Regions from separate parts of the Streptomyces sp. NPDC126499 genome, predicted to be linked through region 2. Evidence: riboswitches for the same ligand, from Rfam matches in the RefSeq annotation. Region 2 holds a riboswitch; the other holds the start of a gene.
What was found. A riboswitch is a leader RNA that binds a small molecule or an ion and turns the genes downstream of it on or off. The one in region 2 is predicted to bind cyclic di-AMP.
Positions count from the first base shown of each region.

Region 1 (7,349 bases), on a different contig from region 2:
AAGCGGGCGAGCGCCGGGTTCGGCTTCACACCGGCGGTCCACACGATCGTGTTGGAGTCGACCTCCAGGCCGTTCTTCAGCACGACGTGGCCGTCGACGCAGGAGTCCATCGAGGTCTGGAGGTAGATCTCGATGCCGCGGCTCTCCAGGTGCTCCTTGCCGTACAGGCCGAGCTTCGGGCCCACCTCGGGAAGGATCTTGTCGGCGGCGTCGACCAGGATGAAGCGCATGTCCTCGCGCTTGACGTTCTGGTAGTACTTCGCCGCGTCGCGGACCATGTCCTCGACCTCGCCGATGGTCTCCGCGCCGGCGAAGCCGCCGCCCACGAAGACGAAGGTCAGCGCCTTGCGGCGGACCTCCTCGTCGGTCGTCGAGTCGGCCTTGTCGAGCTGCTCGAGGACGTGGTTGCGCAGGCCGATGGCCTCCTCGATGCCCTTCATGCCGATGCCCTGCTCGGCGAGGCCGGGGATCGGGAAGGTGCGGGAGACGGCACCCATCGCGATGACCAGGTAGTCGAACGGCAGCTCGTACGCCTCGCCGACCAGCGGCGCGATCGTGGCGACCTTGCGGTCCTGGTCGATGGTGGTGACCCGGCCGGTGAGCACCTCCGCTCCGCGCACGACGCGTCGCAGCGGGACGACGACGTGGCGCGGCGAGATGCTGCCGGCGGCGGCTTCGGGGAGGAAGGGCTGGTAGGTCATGTACGACCGCGGGTCGACGACCGTGACGGTCGCCTCCGCGTAGCGCATCTTCTTGAGGATGCGCCGAGCTGCGTACAGGCCTACGTACCCGCCGCCTACTACGAGGATCCTGGGACGCTCCGTGGTGCTCATGCCATCGAGTATCCACCCCTCCAAGGGGGGGTGCTCGTGCGCCCCTTCACAAGGTTCGGGGGGACCTCTGCTACACTCCGCCGCCCACGTGACCCATGTCATGGTCCAGCAAAGGAACCAGGGTGTACGGGCGAACGTTGTTCACCCCTTGTGAACTGGCCCGGAGAGCCTTCCTTAACGCTGAACCAAGGGGAGCGTTCACACGATGGAAACATCGAGCGAAGTGGCCTCCAGACCTGCGAAAGGGCCCTGAGGAGCCCGCAGAAGTGCCAAATAAGCTTCCCGGGGCACCCTCAGGGCCCATTTCCTTGTGAAGAACTTCACGAACGTTTTCCGACGGTGTGTCGTCGGCGCCCTCCGGAGCCCTCCATAGCCGCCCGCTATGCCAGGGATAGGGCGATCCCATCGAGGATGTCGTGCTCGCTGACGACCACCTCGGCGGCCCCGGTGCGCTCCATGACCTCCAGCAGGACGAGTGCCCCGGCGATGATCACGTCGACCCGTCCCGGGTGCAGGACGGGGATCGCGGCCCGCTCGTCGTGCGTGGAGACGAGCAGCCGGCCGACGACCTCGGCGACCTGGTCGAAGGAGATCCGGGAGCGGTGGATCCGCTCGGAGTCGTACGCGTCCAGGCCGAGCGCCATCGCGGCGACCGTCGTGACGGAACCGGCGAGCCCGACGAGGGTGTCGGCCTCGCCGATCGGCACGGTCTCGGCCGCCAGGTCCAGTGCCGCCCGGACGTCGGTGACGATCGCCTCGATCTCCGCGGCGGCCGGCGGGTCGCTGCGGACGTGCCGCTCGGTCAGCCGTACGCAGCCGATGTCGACCGAACGCGCGGCCTCGACGTGCGTGTTGCCGACCACGAACTCGGTGGAGCCGCCGCCGATGTCGACGACGAGGTACCGGTCGTCGCCGCGCAGCTCCGCGGTGGCTCCGGTGAAGGAGAACGCGGCCTCCTGGTCGCCGGTGATGACCTCGGGCTCGACGCCCAGGATCTCCACGACGCCGTTCACGAAGTCGGCCCGGTTCTCGGCGTCGCGGGAGGCGGAGGTCGCGACGAAGCGGATCCGCTCGGCTCCGAGCTCCTTGACGACCTCGGCGTACTCGCGGCAGGCCGCGAAGGTCCGCTCCAGGGCCTCCGGCGCGAGGCGGCCCGTCCTGTCGACGCCCTGGCCGAGCCGGACGATCGTCATCCGCCGGTCCAGCTCGATCAGCTCGCCCGTCGCGGGGTGCACGTCGGCGACGAGCAGGCGGATGGAGTTCGTACCGCAGTCGATGGCGGCGACCCGGGTCATTCCGAGGACTTCCCTTCGGCGGCGTCGGTGCACGGGGTGACGCAGGGGCCCTTCGCCCACCACTCCGGCAGCATGGCGATCGCCTCGTCGCCCAGCGGGTTCACGCCGGGGCCGGCCGCGAGCGAGTGGCCGACGAGCACGTGCAGGCACTTGACCCGGTCGGGCATGCCGCCGGCGCTCGGGAAGCCCTCCAGGACCTCGATGGCGTCCCGGCGCGCGATGTAGTCCTCGTGCGCGGCGCGGTAGGCGGCGGCGAGCTCCGGGTCGGTGCCGAGCCGGGCCTGCATCTCCTTCATGACCCCGTTGGCCTCCAGGGTGCCGATGGCGGAGGCGGCGCGCGGGCAGGTCAGGTAGTACGTGGTCGGGAACGGCGTGCCGTCGGGGAGCCGGGGCGCGGTCTCGACGACGTCCGGGTTGCCGCACGGGCAGCGGTGCGCGATGGCGCGCAGGCCGCGGGGCGGCCGGCCGAGCTGCTCCTGGAACGCGGCGACGTCCGCGTCGGTGGGCTCGGTGCGTTCGGTCTGCGGAGGGGGCGTTTCCATGTCTGCCTTGCTCGTCGGTCGGTGCGGGCGTCGGTGCGGACGCCGTGACGGATCTTCTGGCGGATCGCGTGACGGCTGCCGTCAGGGGCGGTCGGCGCGGTCCACGCCGTCCCACAGGTTGTCGTACCACGGACGGTCCGTCGCGCCCTGCTCGGTGCGGGGCCGGTGCTCCGCGTCGGGGTCGTTCACGGTGAAGCCGGTCTCGCCCGGCAACACGTAGTGCAGGTGCTCGCGGGCCAGCCGCCGTACGTAGGCCGGGTCCTGGAGGCGGGCCTTCTCGTCCCGCAGCTCCTCGACCCGCTTCGCCGCCTCGGCGGCCTTGCGCTCCTGGTCGGCGATCTCGCCCTGCTGCGAGACGTACTGCCGCATCGGGTAGGCGAGCGCCACCACGAGCGAGCAGACCACCAGGGCCAGGAAGGCCGCGCGGCCGGTGAGCCGCGAGCGGCGGGCCTGGCGGCGGGTCTGGGAGCGGTAGACACGGGCGGCGGTCTGCTCGCCGAGCAGCCTGATCCGGGTCGCGGTCGAGAACCGGTCCCGGTCCTTCACGGCCATGTCGTGCGCCTCCCCGTGTCACGCGCCTGTGTTCAAACGTACGTCCCCGCACACGGTACGGGACCGGGTGCGGGGACGTAGGTAACCGGGCTTCCGCCGGATCAGCCCTTGAAGCGCGGGAAGGCGCTGCGGCCGGCGTAGACCGCCGCGTCGTCGAGGATCTCCTCGATGCGCAGGAGCTGGTTGTACTTGGCGACGCGCTCGGAGCGGGCCGGGGCGCCGGTCTTGATCTGGCCGCAGTTGGTGGCGACGGCCAGGTCGGCGATGGTGACGTCCTCGGTCTCGCCGGAGCGGTGGGACATCATGCACTTGAAGCCGTTGCGCTGGGCGAGCTCGACGGCGTCCAGGGTCTCGGTCAGCGAGCCGATCTGGTTGACCTTGACCAGGAGGGCGTTGGCGGAGCCCTCCTCGATGCCGCGGGCGAGGCGCTCGGGATTGGTGACGAACAGGTCGTCGCCGACGAGCTGCACCTTGGTGCCGAGCTTCTCGGTGATGGCCTTCCAGCCGGCCCAGTCGTCCTCGAAGAGCGGGTCCTCGATGGAGACCAGCGGGTACGCGGAGACGAGCTCCTCGTAGTACTCGGTCATCTCGGCGGCCGAGCGGGACTTGCCCTCGAACTCGTACGAGCCGTCCTTGTAGAACTCGGAGGCGGCGACGTCGAGCGCGAGCGCGATGTCCTTGCCGGGCACGTAGCCGGCCTGCTTGATGGCCTCGAGGATGAGGTCGAGGGCCTCGCGGTTGGAGCCGAGGTTCGGGGCGAAGCCGCCCTCGTCGCCGAGGCCGGTGGACAGGCCCTTGTCCTTCAGGACCTTCTTCAGGGTGTGGTAGACCTCGGTGCCCCAGCGCAGGGCCTCGGAGAAGGACTCGGCGCCGATCGGCGCGATCATGAACTCCTGGATGTCCACGTTGGAGTCGGCGTGCGAGCCGCCGTTCAGGATGTTCATCATCGGAACGGGCAGCAGGTGCGCGTTCGGGCCGCCGAGGTAGCGGAAGAGCGGCAGGTCGGAGGCCTCGGAGGCGGCGTGCGCGACGGCGAGGGAGACGCCGAGGATGGCGTTGGCGCCGAGGGAGGACTTGTCCGGGGTGGCGTCCAGGTCGAACATCGCCTGGTCGATCAGGCGCTGCTCGGTGGCGTCGTAACCGACCAGCTCGGGGCCGATCTGCTCGATGACGGCGAGAACGGCCTTCTCCACGCCCTTGCCCTGGTAACGGTTGGGGTCACCGTCGCGGAGCTCGAGGGCCTCGAACGCACCGGTGGAGGCACCGGACGGGACGGCAGCACGGCCGGTGCTGCCGTCGTCGAGGCCGACCTCGACCTCGACCGTGGGGTTGCCTCGGGAGTCCAGGATTTCCCGGGCTACGACGACGTCGATGGACGGCACGAGCATCTCCTTCTGGGATGTGACGCTGGTTGTGACGCATGCGGCAAGGTCTCGTTCGCCTTGCGACAAGAGCCTAACCGCCCGGGGGCCTCCGGCCAGCCGGGCGCCCGCCCCCTGGGACGAAAAAGGACCCGAGGGCATGCATCCCGGGACGAAAGCCCCCTACCTACTCATCGGTAGGGCGGGAAAGGGCAGACCCCGGCCCGGAGCGCACGGGGGAAGGGCGCTCCGGGCCGGGGTGGTCACCGCGGGGAGGGGGCAGTCGCCCGGACTACTTCAGGTGGAGCTGCTGGCCCGGGTAGATGAGGTCGGCGTCCTGGACGACGTCCTTGTTCAGCTCGAAGAGCTTCTCCCAGCCGCCCTCGACGCCGTGCGCCTGGGCGATCTTGCTGAGCGTGTCGCCGGTCACGACCTTGTACTCGCCGTCGCCCTTCTTGACCTTCTTGCCGGTCGGGGTGGTGACGGTCTGCTTCGACTCGCTCTTCTTGGCCGTGCTCTTCGGCGCGGTGCGCTGCTCGCTGCGGGTGGTCGGCTGCTCGGCCTTCCGCTCCGGCCGCGGCTGCGCCTGCTCGGCGGAGCCGCCGTCGTACGAGGCGCTGGACAGGCCCACGCCGCAGCTCGGCCACGCGCCCTTGCCCTGGCCCGCGAGGACCTTCTCGGCGACGGCGATCTGCTGGGACTTGGAGGCCTGGTCGGCGGTGGGGGCGTAGGCGGTGCCGCCGTACGCGGCCCAGGTGGAGGCCGAGAACTGCAGGCCGCCGTAGTAGCCGTTGCCGGTGTTGATGGACCAGTTGCCGCCGGACTCGCACTGGGCGACGGCGTCCCACTCGGAGGCGGTGGCGGCCGAGGCCGAGGACGCGCCCATCAGCGGGGCCGCGATGGCGACACCGGCGGCACCGGCGAGCGCGACGGCGCGGGTGGCCTTGGAGGAACGACGGTGTTTGCCCTTGCCGGAAAGCAGCATGGAAATCTCCCTCACCGACGCCTGCGAGGTGAGCTGTCGGGTTCGGGCCGATGGGGCCTCCCCGGTTCCGTCGGAACCCGGGAGGAATTGCCCGGCCGCGTGACGTGCACGCGGCTTCACCCCAAGCCGGTCGTCGGCCGCCCGTCTCGGGCGGCCGGGGCCGGCGACTTACCTGGGTCCCCCGCTCCTGCCTTCGGCGCTTGCGCGACGACTGTTCCCATCGACCGGCGGCAGGATTCGGCGTTCCCGGTCGGTGGGGCCCGCGGTGGCGAGCGGTCACGACCGTAGACACAGACCCGGGGGAAGTTCAAAGACCATCAAGCCGGGAAAATCGCCCCTACTTGCACCCCGTCAGGTGGCGTTTGCGCAGGTGAGCGGCGGCGCGAGCAAAGTTTGCGGACGTGACACGCCCGTTCGACAAGAGAGACCCATGTCTCACTCGCACAGAACGGACATTAGCCCCCGAACTACTCCCCGAGCACGGTCGGTTCGGGCAGCAGTTCCAGGCTCTGACCAGGGAGGATGAGATCCGGGTCGGAGCCGACCGTCTCCTTGTTGGCGTCGTAGAGGGCGTTCCAGCCGCCGAGGAGACCGTTCTCCCGCGCAATGTCCGACAGACTGTCACCCGGCTTGACGGTGTATTCGTCCGCCTTGTCCGAATGGTCGCCGGTCACACCGCCCGTCGCCCCGTCAGCCGGTGCCGCATGGCGCCCGGATTCGGAGCCCGTGTCCGTCATGCCCGGTTCTTCTGTCGCGGCGTCACCCCGGTGCTTGCCGGTGCCGGGGGCGGTCCCGCCCGGCGAGCCGGGCGCACCCGGCGCACCCGGCGTAACGGACACGTCCGGTGTTACGGGCGTACCGGGCGTTACGGGACTGCCGGGGGTCACGGGGGTGGTGGGCGCGGTCGGGGACCCGGTCGAGGGCGCCGTCGGGGAGCCCGTCGAGGGACCCGTCGACGGGGCGGCCGGGGAGGTCGGGGAGGTCGGCGCGACGGGGGTCGTGGCCGGCGCCGAGGGCGCGGCGGTCCCGGTGCCGGTGGTGGTGTCGGCCGGCAGGCCGTCGGTGCGGTTGGACTCGGGGACGGGCCCCATGGGCTTCTTGGGGGTGACACCGGGGCCCGGGTCGACGGCGGGCACCTTGCCGTCGTTCGTGAGGCCGGCGATCGGGGCGCAGGTGGCCCACTGGGTGTCGCCGGCGGCGAGCGCCTTGTCGGCGATCGCGATCTGCTGCGCGCGGCTGGCGAGGTCCGCGCTCGGGGCGTAGGCGAGGCCGCCGTGCCGCTCCCAGCTCTCCTGGGTGAACTGCAGCCCACCGTAGAGCCCGTTGCCGAAGTTGGCGCTCCAGGCCCCGCCCGACTCGCATTCGGCGACCCGGTCCCAGGTCGCCGCGTCGGCGGCGGAGGCGGAACCGGCGGCGAGCAACGGCAGCGCCATGGCCGATCCGGTCACACCCGCGGCGACGACGAGAGCGGGAGCCTGGCGGGGTCTGCGGTGACGTCCGTTTCCGGAGCGCATACGAAAGAGCCTTTCGCGTGACTGCTGAGGTTGCGGGTGAACGTAGCGGCATTCGAACGGAAGTCACAAGCCGATGCAGCCCCGATCACGCGAAGATCACATTTCTGACGGAACGTCAGTCAGCGGGCGGTGGTGCCCTCCGGGGCGAAGGCCACCGGAAGGGTGCGAAGTCCCCGCATGATGAGCCCGCCGCGCCACCGCAGTTCCTCCGGTTCCACGCCAAGTCGCAGGTCCGGCAGGCGGGTCAGCAGGGTCGCGAGCGCCGTC
Region 1 is NZ_JBEOUO010000014.1:151,108-158,456, reverse strand. It holds gene ABTZ91_RS22010 (NAD(P)/FAD-dependent oxidoreductase) at 1-833, opposite strand, end outside; gene ABTZ91_RS22005 (Ppx/GppA phosphatase family protein) at 1,214-2,128, opposite strand; gene ABTZ91_RS22000 (DUF501 domain-containing protein) at 2,125-2,670, opposite strand; gene ABTZ91_RS21995 (septum formation initiator family protein) at 2,752-3,222, opposite strand; gene eno (phosphopyruvate hydratase) at 3,324-4,610, opposite strand; gene ABTZ91_RS21985 (transglycosylase family protein) at 4,876-5,568, opposite strand; cyclic di-AMP (ydaO/yuaA leader) riboswitch at 5,572-5,777, opposite strand; gene ABTZ91_RS21980 (transglycosylase family protein) at 6,036-7,082, opposite strand; gene ABTZ91_RS21975 (cytochrome P450) at 7,202-7,349, opposite strand, start outside.
Region 1: linked by a shared signal. The riboswitch ahead of ABTZ91_RS21985 (transglycosylase family protein) and the one ahead of ABTZ91_RS09105 (LysM peptidoglycan-binding domain-containing M23 family metallopeptidase) in region 2 are both predicted to bind cyclic di-AMP.

Region 2 (7,349 bases):
GCCTTGGAGATCTCCGACGACGAGCCGCCGGCCGACGCCTCTTCGACGCCCTGGTGCGAGGCTTCCCTCGACACGGACGAGCGGAACACTCCGCCCCCGACGCCCACGCCCACACCGAGCCCGGCCCCGGCCCCCTCCGATTCGCCCGAGGCGTCACCGGCTCCGACAGAGCTGCGGATCGACACCGACGGTGTCGAGCGGACCCACCACTGCCGCGGAGGAGCGGTGGAGATCTACGCCGACGAGGTCAGCCTGACCCTGACCGGCTCCTGCGACGGACTGTACATCCGGGGGGAGCAGAACTCGGTCTGGGTGCGGAAGGCCGACACGGTCCAGCTCACCGGCAGACGCAACATCGTGTGGTGCCAGGAACCCGCCTCCCAGGTGTACGACCTGTCGGGCGTCGCGTACGGCGAACCGCCGACCGGCATGCTCTTCGGGTGCAGGCCCTGAACGGGACGATCGAGCCGATGACGGCCGGGGATTGTCAGGGGACGTCGAGGTGCCTCCGTCGGCTTCGTCGGCTCGTACATGACCTCGGCCGCCGGGGCCCTCGACCGACTCGTCCTCCTCCGACGTCAGCGATCACCCGCCAGATCGAGATCGCGCTCCGGAGCCTCGGCGGGAGGCTGCGCCGGTGCCGGCCGGCGCCACGGGCGGGCGATGGGCCGGGAGATCCCGCGCCACCACGGCTCCCCCGGCAGCGTCCCGGTCGGCTCGAACGGCTCACCAGGACGAGGGAACGCCACCGCCTGCCCCGCCTCCTCCGCCACGTCCTTCGTCCACTCCCCCGGCTCCGCCCACGCGTGCGGGGCCAGGTTGAAGGTGCCCCAGTGGATCGGCAGCAGCACCCCGTGCGGGGCGCCGCCCTGGAGGTCGAGGTGCGCGCGCAGGCCCTCGGCGGGGGTCATGTGGATGTCCGGCCAGTACTCGGAGTAGGCCCCGATCTGGATCATGGTGACGTCGAAGGGGCCGTGGGCGGCGCCGATCTCCTGGAAGCCGGAGAAGTAGCCGGTGTCGCCGCTGTGATAGATCCGGTGCTCGGGGCCCTCGACGACCCAGGAGGCCCACAGGGTGTGCTGCTGGTTGCGCAGGCCACGGCCGCAGAAGTGGCGGGCGGGGGTCGCGGTCAGCCGCAGGTCGCCGACCTCGGCCGACTCGTTCCAGTCCAGCTCGCGCAGCCGGGAGGCGGGCACGCCCCAGCGCTCCAGGTGGGCGCCGACGCCGAGCGGGACCGCGAAGAGGGTGTCGGTGCCGGCCAGCGCGTTGATCGTGGGCAGGTCGAGGTGGTCGTAGTGGTCGTGCGAGATCACCACCACGTCGACCGGGCCGAGCGCGGCCAGCGGTACGGGGACGGGGTGGAGGCGACGGGGACCCGCGAAGGCGAAGGGCGAGCAGCGCTCGCCCCAGACCGGGTCGAAGAGCACCCGGTGTCCGTCGATCTCGGCGAGGACGCTGGAGTGCCCCATCCAGGTGATCCGCAGACCGTCGGCCGGCGGCCGGGCCAGGTCGGCGACGGTGGTCGGGTGCACGGGGATCGTGCCGCTGGGGGCCCGGCGCGCCCGCGCCTCCTTCTCGAAGTAGACCTTGGCGAACTCGACGGTCGAACCGGAGGGCCGGTGCCGGGCCTCCTGCGGGTTGCGGAAGACGCCGTCGGCGAAGTTCGGGGAACGGCGGATGCGCTCCAGGCGCTCCCCCGCTGGGTCGGCGCCGAAGGCCGCGGGGCGCAGCGCGCGCAGCCGTGCCCGCAGCGTGTGGTCGGAGCCAGTGCCGGTCACAGGACCTCCTGAAGTCGAGGGTCCCTTCATTATGAGCGGCCCGGTGCGGCGTCGGCGGCACGGACGGCCCTGCATGGACTGATCATGCCCTTGTCATGTGCTGTGTAGGGTCGGACCGTGGCGAGAGAGCGGTTGAGCGTGGCGGAGCGGCGGGAAGCGCTGCTGCGGGCTGCCGTCGTCCAGATCGAGGCCCGGGGGGCCACGGCCGTCCGGATCGCCGACGTGGCCGCCGAGCTCGGGGTGAGCAACGCCCTGGTGCTCTACCACTTCGAGACCAAGGAACAGCTGGTCGCGGCGGCCTTCGCGCACGCGGCCGAGGAGGACCTGGCCCGGCTGCGCACCCTGCTCGGCCGGCGCACCACCGCGGTACGGCGCTTGCGGGCGGCCGTCCGCTGGTACGCCCCGACCGGCCAGGCCAAGGGCTGGCGCCTCTGGATCGAGAGCTGGGCGGCCGCCCTGCGTGAACCGGCCCTCCGCGAGGTCGCCGCCTCGCTGGACCGGGCCTGGAAGACGGAACTCGCCTCGGTGATCGCCGAGGGCACGGCGGCCGGCGAGTTCGCCTGCGCCGACCCGAACGCCGCGGCCTGGCGCCTCACCGCCTTCCTCGACGGCCTCGCCGTCCAGATGACCTGCTACCCCGGCGCCCTCCCCCGCGCCACGATGCTGGACTGGGCGGACACGGCCCTCGCCCGCGAGCTCGGCCTGCCGTCGGTGTCCGACAGGAGGCGGAGGCGCGGGCGAGAGGGCGGGACGGACGGGGACGCAGGCGCGTAGGGCGGGCGTGGGCGCGGGCCGGCGTGCCGGGTGCGGGCGCGGCCCCGCATGCCGGGTGCGGCACGTAGGCCAGGCGTGGGCGCGTAGGCCGGGCGTAGGCGCGGCCCCGCCTGCCGGGTGCGGACGCGTAGGCCGGGCGTAGGCGCGGCCCCGCCTGCCGGGTGCGGGCACGTAGGCCGGGCGTAGGCGCGGCCCCGCCTGCCGGGTGCGGGCACGTAGGCCAGGCGTAGGCGCGGCCCCGCCTGCCGGGTGCGGGCACGTAGGCCAGGCGTAGGCGCGTAGGCCGGGCGTGGGCGCGGCCCCGCCTGCCGGGTGCGGGAGCGTGGGCCGGCACCAAAACCGTACGGGCCGGGGCCGGGGCGGCTTTCGGACCGCGCAGGCCCAGGGCGGGCGGCTCAACCGTCGCGGGGCCGGGCGGCTCCCCGACCGTGCGGGCCCAGCCGGCGCCTCGCCGCGCGGGCCCCGGGCGGCTCCCCGCCGCACCGGCCCCGGACGGCACACCGACCGCACTCGCCCCGGGCCGCCCCCACCCCCGGCCGACAGCACCGCGTCCGCCGCGGTCACACCAGTTCGTAGACCGCCGTCACCGTCACGTGCTCCTCGATCTCGCCCGGTGCGAGCGGCACGCCCTCGCCGCCGTCGGCGGGGGCGCTGGGGACGGCTCCCGGGGCGGGGCGGACGGCTTCGCCCTCCGTGAGGGACACCAGTCGCCCGAGCCGGTGACCGCTGAGGCGGGCGTGCTGGGCGGCCTTCTGGTGGGCGTCGCGGTAGGCCGCCTCGCGGGCCCTGGCGCGCAGCGCGGTGGGGTCGGCCACGTCGAAGACGACGCCGTTGATCCGGCCCGCGTCCCCGGTGGCCTCGCTGACGGCGCCGACGATCTGACCGGTCCTGTCGATGTCGCGGACCTTCACGGAGAAGCCCTGTCCGGCCTGGTAGCCGGTCACCTTGCTCTCGCCTCCGCCGGTCTGCGCGTACACCGGCGACAGGGACAGGCTCTCGGTGCGGATGTCCCGGTCGGCGACGCCCTGTTCCCGCAGCGCGGCGAGGAGCGCCTTGGCCGCCGTGCTCTGGGCGGCCATCGCCTCCTTGGCGGTCTTGCGGGTGGCCTCGACGCCGACCGAGACCACGGCCACGTCGGGCGCGGCGGCGGCCCGGCCGCTGCCGCTGACCGTCACGGTGGCCGGTGTGGCCGGCCGTACGGCGGCGGGCGCCGTGGTGGCAGCGGGGGCGGCGGCGAACACGGGCGCGGCTGCGGCGCCGGCGAGCAGCAGCCCGCCGAGCGCGGCGCCCGCGGCGAGGGCGAGGGCTCCGGGACGGGCTCCGACGGGGTGACGGGACGTCATGGGCGGTCCTTTCGGCGGTGGTTGCCGTGGCGGGTGCCATGGCGGGTGCCGTGTGCGGCGCGGACATCCCACCAGCCGCCCCCGGCGGCGCCTCCGCGCCACTCCTGGGCGGGACCGATCCTTCACCTCTCCGTACCACCGGTGCCCGGGCCCGCACCCTGTTCGTCGCCGACGAGGTCCAGTCCGGAATGGCCCGTACCGGCGCGACCCGCGCCGCCCCGGCGCCCCCGCCCCCTACAGCGGCATCAGATCCGGACGCTTGGCCGCCACGTGGTCGCCCGAGCTCTCCCCGCGCAGGCGCCGGCCGATCCAGGGGACGAGGTACTCCTTCGCCCAGTGGATGTCGTCCTTGCGGACCTCCAGGGTGCCGCGCGCCGGCAGGGGCGGCCAGGGCTGCTCCGGGTCGGCCGGTACGGGCAGGCCGAGGACCTGGGCGGCGCGCATCGCGACGCGGGTGTGGCCCTCGGGTGACAGGTGGAGCCGGTCCTCGTCCCAGGCGCGGCGGTCCTGGACGGACCTGAGCGACCACAGGTCGAGGACGGGGCAGCCGTAGCGGTCGGCGATGGCCCGGACGTGCCCGTTGTACGTGGCGATCTTGCCGCGCAGGTGCTTGAGGAGGGGCACGTCGCGGGTGTCGAAGCCGGTCGTCACCATGACGGTGCCGACGGCGGACGTCAGGTCGGCGACGGCGCGCTCGAAGCGTTCGGCGACGTCGTCGGGGTCGGTGCCGGGGCGGATGATGTCGTTGCCGCCGGCGCAGAAGGTCACGAGGTCGGGGGCGAGTTCCTTCGCCCGCGGGACCTGTTCCGCGACGATCTGGTCGAGAAGGCGCCCCCGTACCGCCAGGTTGGCGTAGCGGAAGTCGTGCTCCGGCAGCTGGTCGGCGAGGAGGACCGCGAACCGGTCCGCCCAGCCGACGTAGGTCCCGTCGGGCCCGGGGTCTCCGACGCCCTCGGTGAAGCTGTCACCGATCGCCGCGTACGACCCGAATGCGTTCATGTCTCTTGATGTCGAATCGTCTGCCACGGGAGCACATCATTCCCCTCCGGGTGTGACCTACGCGACCGTAAGGAGGGGTTGACGCAGGGTGACATATGCCACCGATAAAGATTGTCCCAAGCCGGAATACGCCGGGGCCCGGCACGTGGTGTGCCGGGCCCCGGGCGGACGCGCTGTCGGACGGCGTGTCAGATGCCCACGCCGTGCTGGCGCAGGTAGGCCAGCGGGTCGATGTCGGAGCCGTAGCCCGGACCGGTGCGGATCTCGAAGTGCAGGTGCGGGCCGGTGGAGTTGCCGGTCGAGCCGGACAGGCCGATCTGCTGGCCGCCGCTCACGGACTGACCGGTGGAGACGGACAGCGAGGAGAGGTGGGCGTACTGCGAGTAGGTGCCGTCGGCGTGCCGGATGACGACCTCGTTGCCGTAGGCGCCGCTCCAGCCGGCGGAGTGGACGGTGCCGGCGCCGACCGCGCGGACGGTGGTGCCGGAGGAGGCGATGAAGTCGACACCGGTGTGGTAGCCGGAGGACCACATGGAGCCCGAGGCGCGGTACGGGGTGGAGATGCCGCCGCTGACGGGGGCGACCCAGCCGGACGACGACGAGGAAGAGGAGGAAGAAGAGGAGGAGGAGGACGAGGAGGCGGCCGTGGACGCCGAGGCGGAGGTGCCCGCGTCCGAGGAGCGCTCGCTGCCACGGGAGGCGCGCTGCCCGTCACCGGAGGACTTCGCGGGGCTCTTCGCCTTGGAGGCGGCCTTCGCGGGGGCCTTGGGCGCGGCGGCCGGGGCCTTGGCGGGGGACGTGCCGCCGAGGGTGAGCTCCATGCCGGGCAGGATGAGCGAGGGGTTGCCGCCGATCACCTGACGGTTGTCGCGGTAGAGCTTCTGCCAGCCGCCGGCGAGGTCGTGCTCGTCGGCGATCTTGGACAGGTAGTCGCCGCGGACGACGGTGTACGTCGTGGGGGCGGCCTTCTTGGTCGCCGCGGCCGGGGCCTTGGCGGGGGCCGCGGCGGCGACGGCCTGCTGCGGAGCGGCGGCCGGCGCCGCCTGCTCGGCGGCGTGCGCGCCGGTGGCGCCGATGAGCGGGAGGGCGACGACGGCGCCTCCGGCGCCGGCGGCCACGAATCCACGGGTGATCGGGTTGGCCTTGGGACGGCGGTGCTTACCCTTCGCGGGCATGGCGAATTCCTCTCCGTCGCCTGCGAGGTGAGCTGTCGGGTTCGGACTGGAGATGTCCGGCCGCGTGGTCGCGCGGCTTCACCCCGAGCCGTCCTTCGTCGAGGGATCGGCGTAGTACCTGGGTCCCCCGCTCCTGCCTTGTACGGGTGGGTGCGGATTCCGGGCGGTGGCAGGATTCGGCGGTCCGTCCGGATTGAGCGCGACGCTAGACGAGGGGAGCCGACGGGAACAAGCCACTGTTTTCGCCAGGGCCGTGATCCCGTGATATCCGACCGGAATTCCGGTCACCCTCCGTCGATGACGGTCCCTCGATTTCCCTTTCCACAAGGGAATTTGGAAAAGACGATCAGGCACGGTCCGTCACGTTTATGACGCTGCTCACGCCCGGATCCTCATCTCCCCTGCAACCAGGGCGCGTTATACCTAAACCCTCAATTCGGACAGAACGCCTATTCCTGCCCGAGGGGGTGCGTGCGGGGCCTCCCACCTGGATGATTGCCCCGGGAACCGATCTCGAGACCAGGAGCAACCGTGACGCAAGCGACGACCGAGCCCGAGCTCACCGGCGTACGCAACTTCCGCGATGTGGGCGGACTGCCGACCGTGGACGGCCGGACCGTGCGCCCCGGACGGCTCTTCCGCAGCGGACACCTGGCGCACGCCACCGCCGAGGATGCCGCCTTCCTCGCCGGCCTGGGCCTGCACACGGTCTTCGACTTCCGCAACGAGGCGGACCGGCGCGTGGAGGGGCCGGACGTGGAGCTGCCGGGTGTGCGGAACGTGAACATACCCCTGAGCGACCCGGCCGACGGCAAGGAGTTCTGGGCGCTCGTCCGCTCGGGTGACCTCGCCCAGCTGCGCGAGCTGCTCGGTGACGGCAAGGCCGCGGCCCGGATGTCCGCTTCGTACCGGAAGATGATGGTCGAGCGGACCGCCGAGCACAGCCGGATCCTGCACGCGATGGCCGAGGACAGCGTCCCCGCGCTGATGCACTGTGCCGCCGGCAAGGACCGGGCCGGTCTGTCGATCGCGGTGTCGCTGCTGGCGGTGGGCGTCGAGCGCGACGCCATCGAGGAGGACTACCTGAAGTCGAACGCGCCGCACCGCCGCTACAAGGTGCAGCGCAGCTCCACCGCCCCGGACGGCATGTCGCCGGAGGTGATGGAGCTGCTGAGCCCGCTGTTCGACGCGCGGGCGGAGTATCTGCGGGCCGCCTTCGAGACGATCGACGCGACCTGGGGCTCGGTGGACGCCTACCTCACGGAGGGACTGCGGCTCTC
Region 2 is NZ_JBEOUO010000005.1:122,187-129,535, forward strand. It holds gene ABTZ91_RS09080 (NACHT domain-containing protein) at 1-453, shown strand, start outside; gene ABTZ91_RS09085 (MBL fold metallo-hydrolase) at 579-1,778, opposite strand; gene ABTZ91_RS09090 (TetR/AcrR family transcriptional regulator) at 1,896-2,552, shown strand; gene ABTZ91_RS09095 (SIMPL domain-containing protein) at 3,113-3,895, opposite strand; gene ABTZ91_RS09100 (SGNH/GDSL hydrolase family protein) at 4,130-4,894, opposite strand; gene ABTZ91_RS09105 (LysM peptidoglycan-binding domain-containing M23 family metallopeptidase) at 5,083-6,069, opposite strand; cyclic di-AMP (ydaO/yuaA leader) riboswitch at 6,074-6,228, opposite strand; gene ABTZ91_RS09110 (tyrosine-protein phosphatase) at 6,601-7,349, shown strand, end outside.